DNA from 2 places in the Streptomyces kordofanensis genome. Region 1 is predicted to be linked to the other one. Evidence: riboswitches for the same ligand, from Rfam matches in the RefSeq annotation. Region 1 holds a riboswitch; the other holds the start of a gene.

The links. Region 1 has a riboswitch for S-adenosylmethionine ahead of LUW75_RS18670 (aminotransferase class V-fold PLP-dependent enzyme). Riboswitches for the same ligand answer to the same signal wherever they lie in the genome.
Region 2: linked by a shared signal. The riboswitch ahead of thrC (threonine synthase) and the one ahead of LUW75_RS18670 (aminotransferase class V-fold PLP-dependent enzyme) in region 1 are both predicted to bind S-adenosylmethionine.

What each region holds. Positions count from the first base shown of each region.
Region 1 covers NZ_CP094264.1:4,112,464-4,116,868, reverse strand. Annotated here, with positions in the region: gene LUW75_RS18680 (rhomboid family intramembrane serine protease) at 120-839, shown strand; gene LUW75_RS18675 (Lrp/AsnC family transcriptional regulator) at 836-1,117, shown strand; gene LUW75_RS18670 (aminotransferase class V-fold PLP-dependent enzyme) at 1,136-2,560, opposite strand; SAM riboswitch class IV at 2,757-2,874, opposite strand; gene trpD (anthranilate phosphoribosyltransferase) at 2,985-4,049, opposite strand; gene qcrB (cytochrome bc1 complex cytochrome b subunit) at 4,169-4,405, opposite strand, start outside.
Region 2 covers NZ_CP094264.1:3,024,366-3,028,770, reverse strand. Annotated here, with positions in the region: gene LUW75_RS13940 (transposase family protein) at 1-652, shown strand, start outside; gene LUW75_RS13935 (MoaD/ThiS family protein) at 1,224-1,502, opposite strand; gene thrC (threonine synthase) at 1,522-2,811, opposite strand; SAM riboswitch class I at 2,830-2,974, opposite strand; gene LUW75_RS13925 (glucosyl-3-phosphoglycerate synthase) at 3,126-4,082, shown strand; gene LUW75_RS13920 (alpha,alpha-trehalose-phosphate synthase (UDP-forming)) at 4,127-4,405, shown strand, end outside.

The sequences.
Region 1 (4,405 bases):
GGCCCGGGCACGCCCGCAACCCTACGGCCTCCGCGGTCCCGCCCGCGCGGACGGCGGGGACGGGCGCGCCCCGGCGAGGCGCTCTGTCCCGCTCGCTCCCCCTACGTCATGATCTGTTCATGATCGATTGGTGTGGAGCGTTGCGGCGCGCCGTCACCGGCCCCTCGGTGACCTACGGCGTCATCGGGGTGTGCGCGCTGGTCTTCGTCCTCGGCCCGGCGTCGGGGCTGACGGCCTCGCACGGGAGCGGGGACGCCCTGGTCGCCGCGCAGAGCGCGTACTTCCGGCGCTGGGGAGTGGTCCCGGCGGACCTCCTGAGCGGCTCCCCCCCGGCGCTGCTCACCCCGCTCAGCGCCCTGTTCGTGCACGGCAACTGGCTCCACCTGCTGGGGAACATGCTGTTCCTCTTCGTCTTCGGCGCGATGGCCGAGGAGCGGATGGGGCACATCCGGTTCGGGGTGTTCTACGTGGTGTGCGGTTACCTCGCCCTGGCCGGTTACGCGGTGGCCCACGCCGACAGCGAGCAGACGCTGGTGGGGGCGTCGGGGGCGATCTCGGGGGTGCTCGGCGCCTTCCTGTACCTCTTCCCCCGGGCGCGGGTGACCAGCCTCTTCCCCTTCCTGTTCTTCCTGCCGCTGCGCTTCCCCGCCTGGATCGTTCTGGCCTTCTGGTTCGTCCTGCAGTGGCTGGCGGCGCGCGGGGCGGGCAGCGGACCGGGCGTCGCCTACCTCGCGCACCTCGTCGGGTTCGCGCTGGGTTTCCTCCACGCGTGGGCGTGCCGCCGGGGCACTAGAGTGAAGGGCCCAGCAGCGGCCGCCGAGCGAGAGGGACAGCCGTGATCACCGCGATCGTGCTCATCAAGACCAGTGTGGACCGCATCCCCGAGATCGCGGAGGCGATCGCCGCGCTCGACAACGTGAGCGAGGTCTTCTCCGTCACCGGGACCTACGACCTGGTCGCCATGGTCCGTGTGCCCGACCACGACGACCTGGCCGACGTCATCCCCGGCCGCATCAGCAAGATCCCCGGCGTCGTCGCGACCGACACCCACGTCGCGTTCCGCACGTACTCGCAGCACGACCTGGAGGCGGCGTTCGCCATCGGCCTCGACACCTGACCCTCCCCGCCACCCGATTCACTCGAACGAGCGAGGCGGAACCGGCCACGGGGCGGCGGCGGCCGGGGTCCGGTGCCCGTCCCCGGTGCGGCGTTCCCGCCGGACACCGCCCCCGACCAGTTCCCGCACGGCCCGGACGAAGCGGTCGAGGTGCTCGTCCGGCGTCCCCGCGCCGAAACTGACCCGGATCGCGCCGAGCTGCTCCTCCCCCGGCCCGGCCCCCGGTGCCCCGCACTCCCCCGGCTCCTGCGGCGACTCGCCCAGCAGGGTCCTGACCAGCGGGTGGGCGCAGAACAGTCCGTCGCGGACGCCGATCCCGTACTCGGCGGAGAGCGCCGCGGCGAAGTGCGAGCCGCTCCAGCCCTCCACGACGAAGGAGAGCACCCCGACGCGCGGGGCGTCGTCGCCGAACAGCGACAGCAGCCGTACCCCCGGCACCTCGGCCAGCCCCTCCCGCACGCGGGCGATCAGCTCCCGCTCGCGGGCGACGAGCGCGTCGAACCCCGCCGCGGTGAGCGCCTCGCAGGCCGAGGCGATGGCGTAGGCGCCGATCACGTTCGGCGACCCGGCCTCGTGGCGCGCCGCCGTCGTGTGCCAGGCGACGTCCACCCCGCCGTCGGCCCGCCGGGCCACCGTCCGCGACGCCCCGCCGCCCGCCAGGTACGGCTCGGCCTCCCGCAGCCAGTCGGCCCGCCCGGCCAGCACGCCCGCCCCGAACGGCGCGTACAGCTTGTGCCCCGAGAACGCCACCCAGTCCACGTCCAGGTCCGCCACGTCCACCGGGTGGTGCGGCGCCAGCTGGGCGGCGTCCAGCACGACCCGCGCGCCGTGCGCGTGCGCGGCGGCGGCCAGTTCCCGTACGGGCCACAGCTCGCCGGTCACGTTGGAGGCGCCGGTCACGGACACCAGGGCGGGCCCGTGGGGGTCCCGGCCGGCGAGGGCGCGTTCCAGCGCCTCCACGGCCCGGCCGGGAGTGCGCGGCGCGTCCAGGTAGGTCACACGGGCGCCCCGCCACGGCAGGAGCGAGGCGTGGTGCTCGGTCTCGAAGACGAACACCTCGCAGCCGGCGGGCAGGACGCCGGCGAGCAGGTTCAGCGAGTCGGTCGTGGAGCGGGTGAACACGACCTGGTCGCCGGGGCGGCACCCGAGGAACCGCGCGACCGTCGCGCGGCTGCTCTCGAACAGGTCCGTGGAAAGCTGTGACAGGTACCCGGCGCCCCGGTGGACGCTGCCGTAGTACGGGGCGTACGCGGCGACGTCGTCCCACACGCGCTGCAGCGCCGGGGCGCTGGCCGCGTAGTCCAGCGCGGCGTACACGGCCTTACCGCCGGTCGCCAGCGGCACGGTCACGTCCCGTCCGAGCACGGGCAGCGGCAGGCAGGCGCCGGGGGCGGGTCCGGTGACGGGGGCGGACTCGGTGACGGTGTTCGGGCACGCGGACATGGCGGACTCTCCCGGCGAGGACGGGGCGGATGGGGGCGGAGTCCCGCGGGGACGGCTCGGCCGCCGTACGCCACGCGGGTGTTGCCTCGACGCACGGCTGCGGCCGCGCGGAGGAGGGGGAAGGGGCCGAAGGCCCTAGCGCATTCGCTTGCTCACGAAACCGCTCCCTCGGAACCAGGACCCCGGGGTGCGCAGGGGTCCGCGCTTGCCGCGGGCCTCTCTGCTCGCGGCCTGGTCGTCACCCGGGGCACCCCGCCACGGACGGAGGGTTGCCGGACAGCGGGCCGGGGCCGTCTTCGCTGTCACTCATGACCTTGCCGAGCATCCTGCCACACGCACCCGGCCCCCGCGCAAGGCGGCCGTCCGTACGGCGGACGGGTCGGCGGCGCCGCCCCGCGCGGGGCGGCGCCGCCGACCCGTGGGGCTAGCGGTTGGTGGCCCGCACCCAGCGGTCCAGGACGTCCCGGGCGGCGCCCGAGTCGACGGACTCGGCGGCCTTCGCCATACCGGCCCGCAACTGCTCGGCCAGCGGCGCCTCCGACGGGTCCAGCGCGACCAGCGCCGCCGCGGCGTTCAGCAGCACCGCGTCCCGCACCGGCCCGGTCCCGCCGGCCAGCAGCCGGCGCGCCACGTCCGCGTTGTACGAGGCGTCGGCGCCGCGCAGGGCCTCCACCGGGACCAGGTCGAGGCCGACGTCGCGGGGGTGGAAGGACTCCTCGCGCACGGCCCCGTCCCGGACGACCCACACCCGGGAGCCGGCCGTCGTGGTCAGTTCGTCGAGCCCGTCCTCACCGCGGAACACCAGCGCCGACGAGCCGCGCTCGGCGAGCACCCCGGCGAGGATCGGCGCCATCCGCGCGTCGGCCACCCCCGTCGCCTGGGCGCGCACCCGGGCCGGGTTGGTCAGCGGCCCCAGGAAGTTGAACGTCGTCCGGATGCCCAGCTCCCTGCGGGCGGCGGCGACGTGGCGGAGCGCCGGGTGGAACCTGACGGCGAAGCAGAAGGTGATGCCCGCCTCCTCCGCCACCTCGGCGACCCGCTCCGGGGAGAGTTCCAGGTTGACGCCGAGCTTCTCCAGGACGTCGGAGGCGCCCGACGCGGACGAGGCGGCGCGGTTGCCGTGCTTGACGACCTTCGCGCCCGTACCGGCGACGACCACCGCCGACATGGTGGAGATGTTGACGGTCTTCGCCCCGTCACCGCCCGTGCCGACGATGTCGACCGACGGCCCCGGGACCTCGATGGTCCGGGCGTGGGCGTACATGGTGCGGACGAGGCCGGAGATCTCCTCCACGGTCTCGCCCTTGCCGCGCAGGGCCACCGCGAAGCCGGCGATCTGCGCGTTCGTGGCCTCCCCGCTGAGGATGCGCTCCATCGCCCACGCGGTCGCGTCCGCGTCGAGGTCCCCGCCCGAGAGCAGGGTGTCGAGGACGGCGGGCCAGGAGCGGCCCGCCGCGGTGGAACCTCCAGCGGGTGGCACAGCGCTCATGGTCGCTCCCGGGTCCGTGACGGATAGACGGGCTCCAGCCTAGCGAGCCCGGGGACGGCGGAGAGCCCCGTCCGGCGATGGGACGGGGCTCTCGGCCGTGGCGACCTTCGGGTCGGGGGTCAGTGGTGGCCGTGGCCCGCGCTGATCTCCTTGTACTCCTCCACCGTGGCCTTGGGGATCTGGTTCCCCTCGCCGTAGTAGCCCTTGCTCAGCTTCGCGCGGAGCTTCTCCTTGAGGGTCGGCTTGCGCTCGACCCCGTTGTCGTCGACCGTCGGGCCGATCTCGGCCGGCGCGTACTGCTCGTGCGCGGTGAGCGCGTACATCTGCGCCTGGCTGAGCGGCTCGTGGACCTCGAC
Region 2 (4,405 bases), 1.1 Mb from region 1:
GCGGGGGTGTGTGCACTGTCTGGCCCGTGACGCCGCAATCTCCCAGGCCACCGGCTACCGCTACCTGCACGAAGGCATCGACGTCCTCGCCGAGAAGGCCCCGGACCTGCACGAGGTCCTCTCCCGCTGCCGACGCGCCGGCATGACACACGTGATCCTCGACGGGACGCTCATCCCCTGCGACCGCGTGGCCGGCGTCCGTGAGAACGGCAACGACCTGTGGTTCAGCCAGAAGCACAAGGCATTCGGTGGGAACGTCCAGTTCCTGTCCGCTCCGGACGGCACCCCGCTGTGGGTCTCCGACGTCGAACCCGGCTCGACCCCTGACATCACCGCCGCCCGCACCCACGCCCTGCCCGCCTTGTACAAAGCAGCGGCCAGCGGCCTGCCGACCCTGGCGGACAAGGGTTACACCGGCGCGGGTATCGGCATCCGCGTCCCCGTCCGTCGCCCGAAGGGCAAGTCGGAACAGGCACTCCACGCCGACACCCGCATGTTCAACGCCCTGGTACGGCACGTGAGGGCGCTGGGTGAGCGCACCGCCGCCGAACTCAAGCAGCGATGGCGCACCCTGCAGCACGTCACGCTCAGCCCCAACCGGATCGGCGACATCGCCCGAGCCGCCCTCGTCCTCAACGAAATCTGGAAGTGAACACCGCTGAGAAAACCTCACTGACAGGGGTGGGCGTGCGCCGGAACGCGTCGACCGCGGCGAATGTATCGGCCGGACTGCCTTCAGCAACAGGTCGATCGGACGGAAAAGCCGGATACCGACGAAGGGAAACAGCGGCCGGAACCGTATGGATCCCGGGCAAGTCGGGCCGGACAAAAGCCGCGAAGTGCGCATTGAGCGGCGGCACTTTGGCCGCTTCTTTTCGGGCCCCGGCGCATTCTCATATGTTCCCGGTATGGGCTGCAGCCCCGACTTCCCCAACTCTACCGCGCTCAATCCCCAGAATTACCGCCTCCGTTTCCCGGCCGCCCGACCCGGGCGCACGGACCGTCCCTTTCGCCGGGCCCGCCCCGCCGCGTCCGGGGGCGGCACGAGCGGGCGGGGGGGCACGGCGGGCAGGGCAACGCCCCGGCCCCCGCGGGAGGGCCGGGGCGTCCTCGCGGGACCCGGGGCTCGGGACGGTTCCGTCCGGTGCGCGCCCCGGACGCACGAAGGCGCACGGGGCACGCGAAGGCGTACGGGCCGTGCGGGGCGGCCCGACGCCGGCGGGTCAGCAGCCGCCGGCGACCGCCGGGATGATCGAGACGCCCGCGCCCTCCGGGGTGGCCGTCTCAAGGCCCTTCTCGAAGCGGACGTCGTCGTCGTCGACGTACACGTTCACGAAGCGGCGCAGTCTGCCCTGGTCGTCGAGGACCCGGGCGGCGATGCCGGGATGGTTCCTCTCCAGGGACTCGATGACCTCCGCGAGGGTCGCGCCCTCGGCCGGGACCTCGGCCCGACCTCCGGTGTAGGTGCGCAGGATGGTGGGGATGCGGACGTTCACGCTCATGTTCGTGTTCTCCCGGGGTTCAGTGGGCGAGGCCGGCGTCGCGGAACGCGTCCAGGCTCGGGCGGATCGTGGTGGTGGGCCCGGCCGTCGGGGCGACCGCGTCCAGGGTCTTCAGGCCGTCGCCGGTGTTGAGGACGACGGTGGTGAGGGACGGGTCCAGCAGCCCGTTCTCGATCAGCTTGCGCGTGACGCCGACGGTCACCCCGCCCGCCGTCTCGGCGAAGACGCCCTCCGTGCGGGCGAGCAGCCTGATCGCGTCGACGATCCCCTCGTCGTCCACGTCCTCGACCGCGCCGCCGGTGCGGCGGGCGATGTCCAGGACGTACGGGCCGTCGGCCGGGTTGCCGATGGCGAGCGACTTGGCGATCGTGTCCGGCCTCTGGGGCCGTACCACGTCGTGGCCCGCCTTGAAGGCCGCCGACACCGGGGAGCACCCCTGCGCCTGCGCGCCGAAGATCCGGTACGGCCTGTCCTCGACGAGGCCCAGCGCGATCAGCTCCCGCAGCCCCTTGTCGATCTTCGTCAGCTGGGAGCCGGACGCGATCGGGACGACCAGCTGGTCGGGCAGGCGCCAGCCGAGCTGCTCGCAGATCTCGTAGGCGAGGGTCTTGGAGCCCTCCGCGTAGTACGGCCGCAGGTTGACGTTGACGAAGCCCCAGCCCTCGCCGAGGGGGTCGCCGATGAGCTCCGAGCAGAAGCGGTTGACGTCGTCGTACGTGCCCTCGATGCCGACCAGGTCGCCGCCGTACACCGCGGCCATGACGACCTTGCCCTGCTCCAGGTCGTGCGGGATGAACACGCAGGAACGGAGGCCCGCGCGGGCGGCGGCGGCGCCGACCGCGCCCGCCAGGTTGCCGGTGGAGGAGCACGACAGGGTGGTGAAGCCGAAGGCGCGGGCCGCCTCCAGGGCCTGGGCGACGACCCGGTCCTTGAAGGAGTGGGTGGGGTTGCCCGAGTCGTCCTTGACGTACAGCCCGCCGGTCACGCCCAGCTCGCGCGCGAGGTTGTCGGCCTTGACGAGCCGGGTCCAGCCGGGGTGGAGGTTCGGCCTGTCCGCCACGTCGGCGGGGACGGGGAGCAGCGGGGCGTAGCGCCAGATGCTGGCGGGGCCGGCCTCGATCCGCCGGCGCAGCTCCTCGGGGCCGCAGTCCGGCAGGTCGTACGCGACTTCCAGGGGTCCGAAGCAGTGCTCGCAGGCGAAGACGGGGCCGAGCGGGAAGCGCTCGCCGCACTCGCGGCAGGAGAGGCCCGCGGCGGGGCCGAGGTCGACGGCGGGGGTGGTGGTGGGGGCGGCGGTCTGCACAGCCATGAGTGGCGAGGCCCTTTCTCCTCATCTTCCTCACCGGCGGACGTCGCCGTGAGACGGATTTGGCACCTTCCCTAGCCGGGGACCCCGCGTGGACGTGCGAGAACCGACTGGAGGGTTGCCGGGGCTTCATCGGGCCGTGTCCCTCTGCCCCTCTGGATGAGCGGTATGCGGTTGTCGGCGCGGGGGGACCCCCGGCATGCGGCGGTCTCGCGCGTTGCTCAAGACTGTAGCCGAAGGGGCGGGCGTCGGAGACGGGCGTCCGCACCACGAGACGGATCCCCTACGTCCCCGGAACGACCTGAGGAGTGGCGCGCGTGCTGGAAGAGGTGGAGCGCTGGCTGGCCCGGCGGTCCTGGTCCGTGGCCGACCGGCCGATCGACCGGCTGCTCGCCGCGAAGCTGACCGGCGGCACGACGGTGAGCGTCGTCCTGCCCGCGCTGAACGAGGAGGCGACGGTCGGCGAGATCGTCGCCGTGATCCGCCGGGACCTGATGTCGGAGGCGGTGCCGCTCGTCGACGAGCTGGTCGTCGTCGACTCGGGGTCGACGGACCGCACGGCGGAGGTCGCCGCGGCGGCCGGCGCGCGGGTGGTGGCGCGCGACGACGTGCTGCCGCGCATACCCGCCCTGCCCGGCAAGGGCGAGGTGCTGTGGCGTTCCCTGCTGGCGACCGACGGCGACGTGGTGTGCTTCGTCGACGCGGACCTGCGGGAGTTCGACGCGGACTTCGTGACCGGGATCGTGGGCCCGCTGCTGACCGACCCGGACGTGGAGTTCGTGAAGGCGATGTACGACCGCCCGTTCACGGCCGGCGGCGCCGGCGGTCAGGGCGGGCGGGTGACGGAGCTGGTCGCGCGGCCGCTGCTGAACCTGCACTGGCCCCGGCTGGCCGGGTTCGTCCAGCCGCTGGGCGGGGAGTACGCGGCCCGGCGCACGCTGCTGGAGCGGCTGCCGTTCCCGGTGGGGTACGGGGTGGAGCTGGGGCTGCTGGTGGGCGCGCTGAACCTGGTGGGCCTGGACGCGCTGGCGCAGGTGGACGTGGGCGTGCGGCTGCACCGGCACCAGGACGACCGGGCCCTGGGGCGGATGGCCGCGGCGATCTACCGGACCGCCCAACTGCGGCTGTCGCGCGGGCACCTCGTACGGCCCCGGCTGACGCAGTTCGACCGTACGGAGGCGGGCTTCACGCCGCGCACCCACCCCGTGGACACCGAGGAGCGGCCGCCGATGCGGGAGGTCGCGGAGTACCTGCACAGGCGCCGGGTGGCCTGATCCCCGCACGTTTGAGCGTTTCCCGGTCGGGCTAGGTTGGGCTCATGGTCTCGGACATCCTGGTGGCATCGAATCGCGGTCCGGTCAGTTACGCGCTGCGCGGGGCGGACGGCGGGCTGGAGGCGCGGCGCGGCGGCGGGGGGCTGGTGTCGGGGCTCTCCGCGATCGGGCCCGAGGCGGGCGCGGTGTGGGTGTGCGCGGCGCTGGGCGAGGGCGACCGGGAGGCGGTGCGGCGCGGCGTCGGCGAAAAGGGTGTCCGGATGCTGGACGTCGACGCGCTGGCGGGTGACGGGACGCACGCCGCCGCGTACAACGACGTCGCC